One region of the Neorhizobium sp. BETTINA12A genome, then DNA from elsewhere that is predicted to be linked to it. Evidence: predicted binding sites of a transcription regulator. Region 1 holds the regulator's gene; each other region holds the start of a gene.

Region 1 (5,609 bases):
GCGCCGCGTTCTTCGAGCGCCTTCTCGACCTTTTCCATCGCCATCTGAAAATCGCGGCTGCCATCCTCACGTTCCGCCCAGTTGGCGGTGTAGACACCCGGCGCGCCGTCGAGCGCGTCGATGACAATACCGGAATCGTCAGACAGTGCGGGCAGGCCGGAGGCCCTGGCGGAGGCGAGTGCCTTGATCGCGGCATTTTCCTCGAATGTCGTGCCCGTCTCGTCCGGCTCTTCGAATTGCAATTCGGCGGCGGATTTGGCCGAGAAACCGAAGGGGCCGATCAGTTCGGCGATTTCGCGGATCTTTCCGGCATTGTGGCTGGCGACCACGATCGTCTTGGTATCGAGCTTGCGCATGATAATTCCTATTCGATATTCCAGAGCCTGGGCTCTGCGCATTCCAGGCTGTTGCCGGCCGGATCGCGGAAATAGATTGAGCGGGCACCGTTCGGCCAGCGGAAATCGCTTTCGATGGCAATCCCTGCCTTGTTGAGCTTTTCCTTGATCAAGTCAATCGCGTCGCCCGTCATGCGAAAGCAGACATGTCCCGGTCCCGTCGCGCCATGTGGCGGTACGGGCAGCGCATCGGCGGGCGGTGGCTTGATCGTCTCAGCCGGATTGAAGATCAGCAGGATCCCCGGCCCACAACGGAAGAACACATGTCTGGTACCGGCGCGCAGCACCTTCTCAAGGCCGAGAATGCCGCCGTAGAACGCTTCGGCGGCATCGAGATCATCGGCGTAGAGCGCGGTTTCGAGAATGCCCTCAATCAAACCGCACCTCTTTCAGGTTCAGGCAATCGCCTGCTTCTGCATCGCCACCAGTTCCTGGGTGCCGTCCTGAGCGAGCGCCAGCAGCTTCAGGAACTCCTCCTGGCTGAAGGGCTTGCCTTCCGCCGTACCCTGCACCTCGACGATGCCGCCGGAACCGGTCATGACGAAATTGGCGTCCGTCTCGGCAGCCGAATCCTCGATATAGTCGAGGTCGATTACCGGCTGGCCGGCAAAGATGCCGCAGGAGATCGCCGCGACATGGTCCTTCAGCACCTTGTCGACCTTGGTCATCGAGCGGGCTTCCATCCACTTCAGGCAGTCGTAGAGCGCAATCCAGCCACCGGTGATCGAGGCGGTGCGCGTGCCGCCATCCGCCTGGATGACGTCGCAGTCGATGGTGATCTGCTTTTCGCCGAGTGCTTCGAGATCGATGACGGCGCGCAAGGACCGACCGATCAGGCGCTGGATTTCCTGGGTGCGGCCGCCCTGCTTGCCGCTGGCGGCTTCGCGCTTCATGCGGTCGCCGGTGGCGCGCGGCAGCATGCCGTATTCGGCCGTCACCCAGCCTTTGCCGCTGTTGCGCAGCCACGGCGGCGTCTTTTCTTCAAGACTCGCGGTGCAGAGCACATGCGTGTCGCCGAACTTCACGAGGCAGGAACCTTCCGCGTGCTTGGAGAAATTGCGCTCGAACGAGACCTTGCGCATCTGGTTCAACTGTCTGCCTGAAGGCCGCATGCTTCACTCCCTGGATTTCTGTTTCCGCCTTCTAAGGCCCCGGCCGAGCTTTTGCAAAGAAAAAGCCCTGATGAGTGTGCAAGCGAATGATCCTGGCTGGCGCAATTTTCCCTTTGGAGAAGGCGCGTCGAATGACTATATTTTGTCGAATGATCAACGGAACGGTGAAGGTCTAGATGGGATTTTCGGCATCGACGGGTAGGGACAGCGGCTCTGTGCTCGATGACCGTTCGCGCGAAATTTTCCGCCGCATCGTGGAAAGCTACCTGGAAAACGGTGAGCCACTCGGTTCCCGCAATCTTTCACGGCTGCTGCCCATCTCCTTGTCGCCGGCTTCGGTGCGCAATGTGATGAGCGATCTCGAGGAGCTCGGCCTCATCTATTCCCCGCATATCAGCGCCGGGCGCCTGCCGACCCAGTCGGGGCTCCGGTTTTTCGTTGACGCCTTCATGCAGGTCGGGGACCTGTCGGCCGAGGAACGTGCCAATATCGACCGGCAGATCCGCCCGGCCGACCGAGATCAGCCGATGGAAAGCCTGATGGCGGAGGCTAGCCGCATGTTGTCGGGGGTCTCGCGCGGCGCCGGCATCGTCATTACCACCAAGAGCGATCCGGTTCTCAAGCATGTCGAGTTCATCCGCCTGGAGCCGACCAAGGCGCTCGCCGTGCTGGTCGGCGATCACAACCAGGTCGAAAACCGCATCATCGAATTGCCCGCCGGCGTGACCTCGTCGCAGCTGACCGAGGCGGCGAATTTCCTCAATGCCCACCTGAGCGGCCAGACCCTGCCGGAACTGCGTGGCCAGTTGAAGACCCTCAAGGACCAAGTCCAGGGCGAGCTTTATGCGCTCTCGCAGGAACTGGTCGAGCGCGGTCTTGCGGTCTGGTCCGGCGACAGCGAGGAAGGAAAGCCGACCCAACTGATCGTCCGCGGCCGGGCCAATCTGCTCGAAGGCCTGGCGGATGTTGCCGATCTCGATCGTTTGCGGCTGCTTTTCGATGATCTCGAAAAGAAGGACAGTCTGATCGAGATTCTTGATCTCGCCGAAAAGGGGCCGGGCGTCCGGATCTTCATCGGCTCGGAAAACAAGCTGTTTTCGCTTTCCGGCTCGTCGCTCATCGTGGCGCCTTATCGCGACGGCGAGGACCGCATCGTCGGTGCCGTCGGTGTCATCGGGCCGACGCGGCTCAATTATTCCCGCATCGTGCCGATGGTGGATTACACCGCGCAGCTGCTTGCCAGGCTGTCGCGCTGAATTTTGCGGCCGGACCGGCCCAAGTTTCCCAGCAAGCCTTGATTTTTCCACCTTAAACCTCGATATCGGGCACAAATCCAAGCCCGTAAATCGAAGTCAAGAATAACCGGAGACCGTCATGACCGACGAAACCAACAAGAACGGACCTGACGCAACTGCCGCGGAGAACGCCGCGGAAGCCGTAGCATCTGCTCTTGAGGACGCGGCCAACCAGAAGAATGCCGAGGCGCCTGCCGCCGAACCTGATCCGCTGGAATTGCTGAAGGCCGAAAACAACGAGTTGCGCGACCGCTTCCTGCGGCTTGCCGCTGAGATGGATAACTTGCGCCGCCGCACCGAACGCGAAATCAAGGACGCTAAGTCCTATGCGGCGGCCGGCTTTGCACGCGACATGCTCGCCGTTTCGGACAACCTGCGCCGGGCGCTGGACGCCGTGCCGACCGAAATGCGCGCCACGGCAGATGCCTCGCTGACCACGCTCCTGGAGGGCGTCGAGATGACTGAACGCTCGATGCTGTCCGCTCTGGAGCGCCACGGCGTGAAGAAGATCGATCCTGAAGGCCAGAAGTTCGACCCGAACTTCCACCAGGCGATGTTCGAAATCCCGAACCCTGCTGTCCCGAACAATACCGTCGTCCAGGTCGTCCAGGCTGGTTTCACCATCGGTGAACGCGTGCTGCGGCCCGCTATGGTCGGTGTCGCAAAAGGTGGACCGAAGGCGGAAGCCTCTGCAGAAGCCGCCGGTGAGAAAAGCGCCTGAAGTCTTTGAGGAGCAGGCGATGAGCCTGCTTCTCATTCTAGGCCGGACACTCCCGTTGGTGTTTGCTCGTTGGACTGGCGATTGTTCCTGATCCGTTGAGTTTCCACGCATAATCCCCGCGGAATGCGGCTCAAAAACAAAACCGCCCGGCGCTTTGACAGCGGCCGGGCGGTTCGTTTCGTCCCCACGAATGCATATGCCGTCAGGCGGCGTGGTTGGCCTGCTCCTCGTTGAGGAATGCATAGATCGCCGAAGCGGAATCGGTTTTGCGCAGCTTGGCGACAAGGTCCTGGTCGCGCAACACGCGGGCAATACGCGACAGGGCCTTCAGGTGATCGGCGCCCGCGCCTTCGGGTGCCAGCAGCAGGAACACCAGATCGACCGGCTCGTCGTCGAGCGCTTCGAAATCGACCGGCGCTTCAAGGCGCGCGAAAATACCCTTGATCGACGAGATGCTGTTGAGCTTGCCGTGCGGGATGGCGATGCCGTGGCCGACGCCGGTGGAACCGAGCCGCTCGCGCTGCAGGATGATGTCGAAGATTTCTCGTTCGCTCACGCCCGTCAACTTGGAAGCCTTGGCCGCCAGCTCCTGCAATAGCTGCTTTTTGGAGTTTACCTTTAGGGCAGGAATAATCGCATCTTGCTGCAGCAAATCTGCCAATGCCATTCTCTTCATCCTTCGTGCCGCAAGAGCTTGTGCCCTAGGCGAAGGGGAGCGCCGTCTCCGACGCTCTCCCCAAGTTGTTAGTTCTTGATATTGGTGGAATCGATCCAGCCAATATTGCCGTCATTGCGGCGGTACACAATGTTCAGATGTTCCTTGCCGGGGCTACGGAACAGAAGAACAGGCTCGTCTGTCATATCAAGTGCCATGACGGCACTTGCGACCGTCATCGTCTTCAACTGCTTCGAACTTTCCGCGACGATGGTCGGCGCGAAATCCTCGGGCACTTCCTCCCCTTCATCCGGTACGCTGTCCATAACAGTGTAGGCAACTTCCGCATAACCATTCACATGGTTGCCGGCATGATGATCCTTGAGCCGCCGCTTGTAGCGGCGCAGACGTTTTTCGATCCGCTGTGCTGCGGCATCGAAACTGATCTGCGGATCATTCGCCTCGCCAGCCGCATGCAGGACGATCCCGGTATCGAGATGCACCTTGCAGTCGGCAGAAAAGCGCGAACCAGCCTTTTCCACGATGACTTGGCCTGAGTAGCCTCCGTCGAAGTATTTTGTAACCGCTTCTCCGATTTGGTCCTCGATCCTTTGACGGAACGAATCGCCAATTTCCATATGCTTACCGGATACACGCACACTCATGGAGTTCTTCCTTCTTGTCGTGACTTGCGTGTTCCAGTCTACGCCAAGCCGTCCCCGCATCCAAGCCGTTCACATGCGACTGGGCCAAATTGCTGCAATCGATGCCTGTCTGGATAATGGGATACGTTTCGTGCCATGCCCCGTGCAGTTGCGGCGGGCTTCTAGCGCCCGATGTTTTAAATGTCAACGGCAGCGGACCTTTGGATTTCTACGTAGGCCTGTGGAAACCCGGGTGTTTCGCCGGTATCTCAGAACGCCGCGACCCCCGCGATCGCGCGCTTTTCGCGACGGCGCTGGACGGAAGAAGGAATGTTCATCGCCTCGCGGTACTTCGCGACGGTCCGGCGCGCGAGCTCGACCCCGCCGCGTTTCAGGCTGACGACGATATCGTCATCGGAGAGCACCGTCTCAGGCGTTTCCTGGGCGATCAGCAGGCGAATCCGATGGCGCACGGCCTCCGCCGAATGGCTGTCGCCGCCCTCTTCGGCCGAGCCGATCGACACCGTGAAGAAATATTTGAGTTCGAACAGCCCCCGCGGCGTCAGCATGTATTTGTTGGAGGTTACGCGGCTGACCGTCGATTCATGCATCTTGATCGCTTCGGCGACGGTCTTGAGGTTGAGCGGGCGCAGGTGATCGACGCCGTGCATCAGGAAGGCATCCTGTTGCCGGACGATTTCGGCGGCCACCTTCATGATCGTCTTGGCCCGCTGGTCGAGGCTGCGCGTCAGCCAATTGGCATTCTGCATGCATTCGGAAAGGAAGT
Region 2 (5,609 bases), on a different contig from region 1:
GATGCGATCGCCCATGTGGTGTCGCGCTGGACCGGCATTCCGGTCGACAAGATGCTGGAAGGCGAGCGCGACAAGCTGCTGCGCATGGAAGACGAACTGGCGAAATCCGTCATCGGCCAGGGTGATGCGGTCCAGGCCGTCTCGCGTGCGGTTCGCCGTTCGCGCGCCGGCCTGCAGGATCCGAACCGGCCGATCGGCTCGTTCATCTTCCTTGGCCCGACCGGTGTCGGCAAGACGGAGCTGACCAAATCGCTGGCCCGCTTCCTGTTCGACGACGAGTCGGCGATGGTTCGTCTCGACATGTCGGAATACATGGAGAAGCATTCGGTCGCGCGGCTGATCGGTGCACCTCCGGGTTATGTCGGTTACGAGGAAGGCGGCGCGCTGACCGAGGCGGTGCGGCGCAAGCCCTACCAGATCGTGCTGTTCGACGAGATCGAGAAGGCGCATCCGGACGTGTTCAACGTTCTTCTGCAGGTGCTCGACGACGGGCGCCTGACGGACGGGCAGGGCCGCACGGTCGACTTCAAGAACACGATGATCATCATGACCTCCAATCTCGGAGCGGAATACCTGACCGCCCTTCGCGAGGGCGAGGATTCCGAAAGCGTGCGCGAACAGGTGATGGACGTCGTGAAAGCCTCGTTCCGGCCTGAATTTTTGAACCGCGTCGACGAGATCATCCTGTTCCATCGCCTGAAGCGCAACGAGATGGGTGCGATCGTCGATATCCAGATGAAGCGGCTGCTGTCGCTTCTGGCGGAGCGGAAGATCAGCATCGATCTCGGTCCCGACGCCCGCGAATGGCTGGCCGACAAGGGCTACGATCCGGTCTACGGCGCTCGTCCGCTGAAGCGGGTGATCCAGAAGTTCATGCAGGATCCGCTCGCCGAACAGATCCTCGGCGGCCAAATCCCGGATGGATCGGCCGTTGCGGTGAGTGCCGGTTCCGACCGGTTGCTCTTCCGCGTCAAGCGGGCGGTCAGCGAAGCCGCATAACCTGCCAAAACGGCGGCTCCGCAAGCCCAGCGTGAGGCGTCGAACAGCTCAGTCAAAGAATGGCCGCACCGGAAACAGTGCGGCCATTTCATTGGGGGACGGTTTGGAACGGGTCGGGGCCAGGTCTGTTTCGCGAAGTGCGCTCGCGGAGCCTCAAACAGAAAGGGCCCCGGTCAAACCGGAGCCCTAAATCGTTTTCAAACTAGGCTGCTTCTTGCCGCCTGTTCAGCGCGCTTGACGCGCTGAACCACGTGAGGTGAGGGGCGGCTTCCGCGATAGGCTTGCGCCTATCACATCATGTCCATGCCGCCCATGCCGCCCATGCCGCCAGGCATGCCGCCGCCAGCCGATTCCTTCTTCGGAAGTTCGGCAATCATGGCTTCGGTGGTGATCAGCAGCGAAGCAACCGAAGCTGCGTTCTGCAGAGCCGTGCGAACGACCTTGAGCGGATCGACGATGCCCATGGTGATCATGTCGCCATATTCAGACGTCTGGGCGTTGTAGCCGTAGTTGTCTTCGTTCTTTTCGAGGATCTTGCCGACCACGATCGAAGCTTCGTCACCAGCGTTTTCAGCGATCTGGCGAACCAGCGACTGAAGAGCGCGGCGAACGATGTTGATGCCGGCTTCCTGGTCGTCGTTTGCACCCTTTGCGGTGATCTTGACGGAGGAACGCAGCAGGGCAACGCCGCCGCCCGGTACGATGCCTTCCTGAACGGCAGCGCGCGTCGCGTTGAGGGCGTCGTCGATGCGGTCCTTCTTTTCCTTGACTTCGACTTCCGTCGAGCCGCCGACGCGGATCACGGCAACGCCGCCAGCCAGCTTGGCCAGACGTTCCTGCAGCTTTTCGCGGTCGTAGTCGGAAGTGGTTTCTTCGATCTGAGCCTTGATCTGACCAACGCGGCCTTCGATGTCGGCCTTGGAGCCGGCGCCGTCGACGATCGTGGTGTTTTCCTTGGAGATCGAGACCTTCTTGGTGCGGCCGAGCATGTCGAGCGTGACATTTTCGAGCTTGATGCCGAGGTCTTCGGAGATGACAGTGCCGCCCGTCAGGATGGCGATGTCTTCGAGCATGGCCTTGCGGCGGTCGCCGAAGCCCGGAGCCTTGACGGCAGCGATCTTGAGGCCACCGCGCAGCTTGTTGACGACGAGCGTTGCAAGAGCTTCGCCTTCGACGTCTTCAGCGATGATCAGCAGCGGCTTGCCGGTCTGAACGACGGCTTCGAGAACCGGGAGCATCGCCTGCAGGTTCGAGAGCTTCTTCTCGTGGAGGAGAATGAAAGCGTCGTCGAGATCGGCGACCATCTTTTCCGGGTTGGTGACGAAGTAGGGCGACAGGTAGCCGCGGTCGAACTGCATGCCTTCGACGACTTCGAGTTCGGTTTCGGCGGTCTTGGCTTCTTCAACCGTGATCACACCCTCGTTGCCGACCTTCTGCATGGCTTCAGCGATGTCGAGACCGACCTGCTTGTCGCCGTTTGCGGAGATCGTGCCGACCTGTGCGACTTCTTCCGAGGTCGAGATCTTCTTGGCCTTGGCCTGGAGATCCTTGACGACGTCTGCAACGGCGAGGTCGATGCCGCGCTTCAGATCCATCGGGTTCATGCCGGCTGCAACGGCCTTGTTGCCTTCGCGAACGATCGCCTGGGCAAGAACGGTCGCAGTCGTGGTGCCGTCGCCGGCGATGTCGTTGGTCTTCGAAGCAACTTCGCGGACCATCTGGGCGCCCATGTTTTCGAACTTGTCGTCAAGTTCGATTTCCTTGGCGACCGATACGCCGTCCTTGGTGATGCGCGGAGCGCCGAAGGACTTGTCGATGATGACGTTACGGCCCTTCGGGCCGAGCGTTACCTTGACTGCATCGGCAAGAATGTCGACGCCGCGCAGCATCTTTTCGCGCGCGGTGCGGCCGAACTTGATTTCTTTGGCTGCCATTTTGATAACTCCTGAAAAGGGGTGTCAGCGATTTAGAATGAAGAGTAACCGGCGGAAATCAGCCGATGATGCCCATGATGTCGGATTCCTTCATGATCAGAAGGTCTTCGCCATCGAGCTTGACTTCGGTGCCCGACCACTTGCCGAACAGGACGCGATCGCCAGCCTTGACGTCGAGAGCAGTGATATTGCCCTTGTCGTCGCGGGTGCCGGTGCCGACGGCGACGATTTCGCCTTCCTGCGGCTTTTCCTTGGCGGTATCAGGAATGATGATGCCGCCCTTGGTCTTGGCTTCGGATTCGACGCGACGAACAACGACGCGGTCATGAAGGGGGCGGAAATTGGTGCTTGCCATTGTCTAATCCCTCGATCAAATGACATGGACGGGTGAAACCCGTATCTCGGTGCTGTTAGCACTCCCGGTTGGAGAGTGCCAGCCCGCGTCGAAATAAGGCTGGCCGGCGGATGAGTCAAGAACGGCCGTAAAATTTTCGAGACGGCTCGGAACTTCATACGAAATACGCTTAACGATACGGATGCTGGCTGAACGCCTGTTGTCTCGCGGAACTGACGGCCGTCTTCGGCCACCTCGGGGTCTCTCGTTTCGGCCACCCCTTCGGGCAGGTCGGCATGTTGCACGGGACTTTGGTGGAAGAATGGCGCCGACGCGGCTGCGATCCGGGCACCGGTGCGAAGAGTTATCCCCGCCGACGTCGGCGATCTCGTCGCGGTTTTTCTCCCGATTATCTCTTGTAATCCTCAACCGGGTTTGTCATGTGACCCGGGACTTGCGAGATGGGAATATTACATGGCAAAGCGCATCGGCAATCTGAGCGAAGTGATCGGCGACTACGACGTCGTCCTCTCGGACGTCTGGGGTGTGGTTCACAACGGTGTCGAGGCTTTCCAGCATTCCTGCAAGGCGCTCGCCGCAGCCCGCGAAGCCGGCGCCACCGTCGTGCTGATCACCAATTCGCCGCGCACGGCACCCGGCGTCATAGAGCAGATGCGCGCGCTTGGCGTGCCAGACGGCACCTATGACCGGATCGTCACGTCAGGCGACGTCACCCAGCACCTGATCGTTGACGGTCCGAAAAAGGTTTTTCTGATCGGTCCCGAACGCGACCTCAACTTGTTCGACGGGCTCGGCGTCGAGGTGGTCCCGGCCGACGAAGCCGAATGCATCGTCTGCACCGGCTTTTTCGACGACGAGAAAGAAGTACCGGAAGATTATACCGACATGTTGATGGCGTTTGCCAAGCGCGACGTGCCTTTCATCTGCGCCAACCCGGATCTCGTCGTCGAGCGCGGCCACAAGATCATCCCCTGCGCCGGCGCGGTGGCGGCCTATTACGAAGAGTTCGGCGGCAAGACCCGCGTCGCCGGCAAGCCGCATCGCCCGATCTACGAGGCGACGATCGAAGCTGCCCGAGAAGTGCGCGGCGATTTTCCGATGAACCGGGTGCTGGCGATCGGCGACGGCATGCCGACCGACGTGCGCGGCGCGCTCGCATACGGCCTCGACCTGCTTTATATCAGCGGGGGCATCCATGTTTCGGAATATACCGTCAACGGCCAGACCGACGAGGCGATCCTCAACGCCTGGCTGAAGCGGGAAAATGCCGCGCCGAAATACTGGATGCCGCGCCTCGCATAGCCCCCTGGGCCTGAATTGGGCCTGAACCGGAATCCGCGCATGACTGTCTTCCATCGTAACGAGAAGAAGGAACCGCTGCCCGAGGAGTTGAAGGGCGGCGTCATCGCCATCGGCAATTTCGACGGCGTGCATCGCGGCCATCGCAGCGTATTGGAGCGCGCGCTGGCACTTGCCGAACAGCACGGCGTACCCGCCCTGGTGCTGACCTTCGAGCCGCATCCGCGCACCGTTTTCCGCCCTGAAGAACCGGTCTTCCGCCTGACCCCGGCGCCGCTCAAGGCTCGCCTGCTCGAGGCCATGGGTTTCCGCTCGGTGATCGAATATCCCTTCACCCGCGAGTTCGCGACCCGCTCGGCGGAAGAGTTCATCCAGACCATTCTCGTGGATTGGCTGGCAGCCAGCGCCGTCGTCACCGGCTTCGACTTTCATTTCGGCAAGGACAGGAAAGGTGGTCCGGCCTTTCTGATGGCATCGGGCGCCAAGCACGGTTTTAACGTGCAACTGGTCGATGCCTTCCGAGACGAAAATGCGGAGGTGATCTCGTCGAGCCGCATCCGTGACCTGCTGGCGGAAGGCGATGTCTCCGCCGCGGCCGGCCTGCTCGGTTATCGCTATACGCTTGAGGCGGAGGTGATCGGCGGCGAAAAGCTCGGCCGCCAGCTCGGTTTCCCGACCGCCAACATGCAGCTGCCGCCGGAGGCCGTACTCAAGGCCGGCATCTACGCCGTGCGCTTCCGCCGCCCTGACGGCACACTTTTCGACGGTGTCGCCAGCTACGGCCGCCGCCCGACGGTGACCGAAAACGGTGCGCCCCTGCTCGAAACCTACCTCTTCGATTTCTCCGGCAGCCTCTACGGCGAAACCTGTTCCGTCTCCTTCTTCGGCCACCTGCGCGACGAACTGAAGTTCGACGGGCTGGATGCCCTGGTCGCCCAGATCAAGCGCGACGAGGAAGAGGCGCGGGCGCTGCTGTCCGGCGTCAGGCCGCTGGGCGAAGTGGACGCCAAGATCGCGTTTTG
Region 3 (5,609 bases), on a different contig from region 1:
CCCGACCCGCGATTGAATGACGCTCACGGAAAGGAATGCCCATGACCTCACGTCTCAATCCGCAATTGATCGCAGGGCTCGTGTTCGTATTGATCGGCGCCGCTTTTCTGTTGAGCAGTCTCGATCTCTCCTATGGTACCTGGCGCAAAATCGGTCCGGGTGCATTTCCGGGCCTGGTCGCCTCGGCGCTGATCGCCATGGGCGTCATTGTCGCCTTTACGGCCGAGAAACATGACACCAGCAAAGAACAACCGGGCCTTTATTCATCGAAGGTCACGTTCATCATTGCAGCGATAGTGGTGTTTGGGCTGGTCATTCGTGGAGGAGGGTTGCTGCCGGCGGTCTTCTGTTGCTGCGTCATCTCCTCGTTGGCGTCGCGCCCTTTGCGGCCGGTGAAATCGATGTTGTACGGGCTCGGGCTCGGCACGGCCTGCAGCCTGGCCTTCGTCAAGGGGCTTGGCATGCCAGTTGCCATCATTGGTCCCTGGTTCGGGCTTTAGGACGATCACATGGACACGCTGAACGCGCTGCTACTCGGCTTTGACCAGGCAATCCTGCCGACGAACCTGTTCTGGTGCCTGATCGGCACGCTGCTCGGGACCCTTGTCGGCGTCCTGCCGGGCCTCGGGCCCGCCGCCACAATGGCCATCCTCCTGCCTTTCACCATCGGACTTGAACCGGTGACGTCGCTGATCATGATGGCAGGCATCTATTACGGTGCGCAATATGGCGGTTCGACAACGGCCATCCTTCTCAATCTGCCCGGTGAAGCATCGTCCGTGGTGACAGCGATCGACGGTTACAAGATGGCCCGCAACGGACGAGCGGGCGTGGCACTGTCGACAGCGGCGATCGGCTCTTTTTTCGCCGGCACCGTCGCCACGCTGTTGCTGGCGCTGTTTGCGCCCTCGCTTGCCGAAATTGGATTGCTGTTCGGCCCCGCGGAGTACTTCTCCCTGATGATCCTCGGGCTTGTCGCCTCGGTCGTGCTTTCGCGCGGATCGCTGCCGAAGGCACTTGCCATGGTCTTCATCGGCATTCTGGTCGGTCTTGTCGGCCAGGACGTACAAACTGCCGTGCCGCGCTTCACGCTCGGTTTCGAAGAGATGTCGAGCGGTATCAATTTCGTCGTGGTGGCGATGGGATTATTCGGCATTGGCGAGTTGATCAAGGATCTGGAAAACCCGGAAAGCCGCACGGCCATCAACGCACCATTCTTCTCGATGATCCCGTCGCGGGAAGACTGGCGCAGGATGGTTGCGCCGATCCTTCGGGGCACCGGGATCGGTTCCGTGCTGGGACTTCTGCCGGGTGGAGGCGCGCTTCTCGCTGCCTTCGCCGCCTATGCCATAGAGAAGCGCGTTGCCAATCCGCCCGAAGGTTTCGGCGGTGGTGCGATCGAAGGCGTTGCATCGCCCGAGAGCGCCAACAATGCCGGTGCGCAGACCTCGTTCGTCCCGCTGCTCACGCTCGGCCTACCGGCAAACGCCGTCATGGCCTTGATGTTCGGCGCTCTGATCATGCAAGGTATCGCACCCGGGCCGACGCTGATTTCCGAACATCCCGACGTGTTCTGGGGCGTCATTGTGTCGATGTGGGTCGGCAACCTCATGCTGCTGGTCTTGAACCTGCCACTGATCGGCATCTGGACCCGCTTGCTGACGATGCCTTTCCACTATCTCTTTCCGGCTATCGTGGTGTTCTGCTCGATTGGCGCATTCTCGCTCAGCAACTCGGTCTTCGATCTTTGGCTGCTTGGAGCCTTCGGCGTCGCCGGCTACATCTTCGCCAAGCTTGATTGCGATCCGGCACCACTGGTGATGGGCCTCATTCTCGGGCCGATGATGGAAGAGAATTTCCGTAGGGCCATGTTCCTCGCCCGTGGCAATCCCGGCATTTTTGTCGATCGTCCGATTTCGGCGGGTCTGCTTGTCCTTGCTGTGCTCGCCATCCTCGCGGTCGCACTGCCGAAGATCAAGGCCGTCCGCGAAGAGGCATTTCAGGAATGAACCGGCTTATTTTGGACACGCAGAGTGAAACACCATGCATGTAGTGGTCATTGGAGCGGGTATCGTCGGCGCAGCGACGGCACTCGAGCTGTTGAGAGACGGGCACGAGGTCACCATCGTCGAACCCGAACAGCCCGGCGGTCGCCACGCCGCAAGTTATGGCAACAGCGGCTGGCTGAGCCCTGCCTCGATCATCCCGATGTCGATGCCCGGCCTCTGGAGGAAGGTGCCCGGCTATCTTGCCGACCCTTCCGGACCGCTGACCATCCGCTGGCGGCATCTGGCGCGTCTCGCGCCCTGGCTGCTGCGCTTCGTGCTGGCCGGTTCGACGGAAGCCAAGGTTGAACGGACCGCGCAAATTCTGGCGAGCCTCCTGCACGATGCTCCATCCCGGCATGCGGCGCTGGCAGAGGAAATCGGACGGCCGGATCTTATCCGGCGCAGGGGCCTGCTCTACGTGTACCAGGACCGAGCGGCTTTCGAGGCAGAGACTTTTGCGTGGCGCCTGCGACGCGACAACGGCGTTTCCTATCGAGAACTATCTTCGGCAGAGTTGCATGAACTCGAGCCGAATCTTTCATCCCGTTACTCCTTTGCTGCCTTCGTTGAGGATGGTGGTCATTGCGTGGATCCGGGAGGTTATGTCGCAGCAATGGTCGATCATGCGGTGGATCTTGGCGCCCACCGCATCAATGCTAGGGCGACCGGTTTCGATCTTACCGGCAACCGGCTTTCCGGTATCCGGACAGAGGCGGGCACCGTGATGTGCGACAAGGCCGTCATCGCTGCCGGTATACACTCAAAAAAGCTTGCCGCGTTGGCCGGTGACACAATCCCGATGCAGAGCGAGCGCGGTTATCACGTAGTCATTCCCTATCATCTGGCCAAGGGGGAGATGCCGATCATGCCGAGCGACGGCAAGATGGGCAACAATCCGAGCCTTGCCGGACTTCGTATTGCCGGACAGGTCGAGCTGGCAAGCGTTGAGGAAAACCCGGACTGGACCCGCGCCGAAATCCTGCTGAAACACGCCAGAGGAACCTATCCGGCACTATCGGATCTATCCGAAGGTAAAAATATCGATCGGTGGATGGGGCATCGGCCCTCGACTGCGGACGGCCTTCCGGTGATCGGTTTTTCGAAGTCTTCCGAAGATATCGTTCACGCGTTTGGCCACGGTCACGTCGGCCTTGCAGCCGGACCGGTCAGCGGCGCGCTTGTTGCAGGCCTGATCGCTGGGCGCGAATGTGCCATCGATCTATCCGCGCTGTCCGCCGCCCGTTTTCGCTAATCCGCAATCTGCAGGATCGTGTCGGAGAACATCATGCGGCTGAAATGGCCCTAATCCCTGCTTTCATGCGCTTCGACGGCATCCGGCGATCCCCCAGTTCGAAAATCTATGCGGCTGGGCGATCCATATTCGTTGCCGAGAGGATTGGCCGGTCGTATAAGGCGCGATGACGTCTGATTCAAAGATATTTGTTGGCCTGCGGTCGACCCGCAAAAAACCGGCCCCGGACCACGAACCAAGCCGTGCGAAATGCCAATGGGACGGGTGCGAAAAGAATGGCACCCATCGCGCTCCCGTCGGGCGAGATGCTGAAGGGCTGTATCTGCTGTTCTGTCCCGAGCATGTAAGGGAATACGGCAAAGGTTATAACTTTGCGCCAAATCTGTCTGACCCTTTAATTAGGCGCTATCAGACGGAGGCGGCAAACGGCAGCCGCCCGACTTGGGGTACTGGTATCAATCGCGCGTCGGAAATGCCGCTCCCGTCGACGGCTCGCTCCGGTTCTGCAAAGGCAACGAACGCACGTAAAAGCGCTGCAGAACGCCAGGCAGCACAAGTGGATCTTCAGCGACGCAAGCTCAAGGTATTGGAGGCCAAGGCTTTCGAGACCCTCGATCTTTCGCCGGATGCAACGCCGGAGGAGATCAGAAGCCGCTACAAGCAGAGGCTCAAAATGCACCATCCGGACGCAAACCATGGAGAGCGCAACTCTGAGGACGAGCTTCGGGCGTCGATTGACGCCCATAAGATCCTCAAGCTCAACGGCTTCTGCTAGGGGCGTGGCAAGGGATCTGCGGTAGTCTCGGTGGCAGCGGCGTGTACCTCCGACAAAGGGAGGTGCCACGGATGGCGGATCACAACTAAGGCACGAATCGCTCTAGCACTCTCAGCATAAGAGTGCTAAGGATATCCGATCGGGAACCCGCCATTGGGCTGCGCTCTCGCCAAGGAACCCAAATGAATAATACCATTTTTCGGCCGTTGCACGACCGCGTCGTCGTGCGCCGTATCGAGGCTGAAGCCAAGACCAAGGGCGGGATCATCATTCCCGATACCGCCAAGGAAAAGCCGCAGGAAGGCGAGATCGTCGCCGTTGGCACCGGAGCGCGTGACGAGAGCGGCAAGATCGTTCCCCTCGATGTCAAGGCCGGCGACCGCATCCTGTTCGGCAAGTGGTCCGGCACCGAGATCAAGTTCAACGGCGAAGACCTGTTGATCATGAAGGAAGCAGACGTCATGGGCGTCATCGCCTGATTTTCGGGCGCTTCTTTATTTCCTTTTGATGACGACTATAGGGCCAATGGCCCGGGAGTTATTGCCATGTCTGCCAAACAGATCAAATTCGGCCGTGATGCACGCGAAAAGCTGCTGCGCGGCGTCGACATTCTTGCCGATGCAGTCAAGGTCACGCTCGGTCCGAAGGGCCGCAACGTGGTGATCGACAAATCCTACGGCGCACCGCGCATCACCAAGGACGGCGTTGCCGTCGCCAAGGAAATCGAACTTGACGACAAGTTCGAAAACATGGGCGCCCAGATGGTTCGCGAAGTCGCTTCGAAGACCAACGACGTCGCCGGCGACGGCACCACGACTGCAACCGTTCTCGCCCAGGCGATCGTTCGCGAAGGCGGCAAGGCTGTTGCAGCCGGCATGAACCCGATGGACCTGAAGCGTGGCATCGATCTTGCAGTCACCGCCGTCGTCAAGGACCTGCTTGCCAAGGCCAAGAAGATCAACACATCGGAAGAGATTGCCCAGGTCGGCACCATCTCGGCCAATGGCGAGAAGGAAATAGGCCAGTATATTGCCGACGCGATGCAAAAGGTCGGCAATGAGGGTGTGATCACCGTTGAAGAAGCCAAGACCGCCGAAACCGAACTCGAAGTCGTCGAAGGCATGCAGTTCGACCGCGGCTACCTCAGCCCTTACTTCGTCACCAACGCCGAAAAGATGGTGGCTGAGCTGGAAGATGCCTACGTGCTGCTGCACGAAAAGAAGCTCTCCAACCTGCAGGCCATGCTTCCTATCCTGGAAGCCGTCGTCCAGAGCGGCAAGCCGCTGCTGATCATTTCCGAGGACGTGGAAGGCGAGGCTCTTGCAACGCTCGTCGTCAACAAGCTGCGTGGCGGTCTCAAGATCGCGGCCGTCAAGGCTCCGGGCTTCGGCGATCGCCGCAAGGCCATGCTGGAGGATCTGGCGATCCTGACCGGCGGCACCGTGATCTCGGAAGACCTCGGCATCAAGCTCGAAAACGTCACGCTCGAGATGCTCGGCCGCGCCAAGAAGGTCTCGATCACCAAGGAGAACAC

What was found. The regulator HrcA, encoded in region 1, represses chaperone genes, less so after heat shock. The targets are predictions, from matches to a motif close to GTTAGCACTCNCNNNNNGNGAGTGCTAAC.
Region 2: groES (co-chaperone GroES) is a predicted target of HrcA. The motif match lies at 3,343-3,371, and genes of this name have one in related genera.
Region 3: groES (co-chaperone GroES) is a predicted target of HrcA. The motif match lies at 4,177-4,205, and genes of this name have one in related genera.

Annotation. Positions count from the first base shown of each region.
Region 1 is NZ_JALBGW010000017.1:6,023-11,631, reverse strand. It holds gene rdgB (RdgB/HAM1 family non-canonical purine NTP pyrophosphatase) at 1-356, opposite strand, end outside; gene MOV61_RS07450 (VOC family protein) at 365-772, opposite strand; gene rph (ribonuclease PH) at 791-1,507, opposite strand; gene hrcA (heat-inducible transcriptional repressor HrcA) at 1,684-2,763, shown strand; gene grpE (nucleotide exchange factor GrpE) at 2,882-3,523, shown strand; gene ptsN (PTS IIA-like nitrogen regulatory protein PtsN) at 3,726-4,190, opposite strand; gene hpf (ribosome hibernation-promoting factor, HPF/YfiA family) at 4,268-4,843, opposite strand; gene rpoN (RNA polymerase factor sigma-54) at 5,092-5,609, opposite strand, start outside.
Region 2 is NZ_JALBGW010000106.1:6,970-12,578, reverse strand. It holds gene clpB (ATP-dependent chaperone ClpB) at 1-999, shown strand, start outside; gene groL (chaperonin GroEL) at 1,290-2,933, opposite strand; gene groES (co-chaperone GroES) at 2,992-3,288, opposite strand; gene MOV61_RS21075 (TIGR01459 family HAD-type hydrolase) at 3,742-4,590, shown strand; gene MOV61_RS21070 (bifunctional riboflavin kinase/FAD synthetase) at 4,630-5,609, shown strand, end outside.
Region 3 is NZ_JALBGW010000001.1:80,464-86,072, reverse strand. It holds gene MOV61_RS00410 (molybdopterin-dependent oxidoreductase) at 1-45, shown strand, start outside; gene MOV61_RS00405 (tripartite tricarboxylate transporter TctB family protein) at 42-500, shown strand; gene MOV61_RS00400 (tripartite tricarboxylate transporter permease) at 510-2,009, shown strand; gene MOV61_RS00395 (FAD-binding oxidoreductase) at 2,044-3,300, shown strand; gene MOV61_RS00390 (J domain-containing protein) at 3,467-4,075, shown strand; gene groES (co-chaperone GroES) at 4,258-4,554, shown strand; gene groL (chaperonin GroEL) at 4,621-5,609, shown strand, end outside.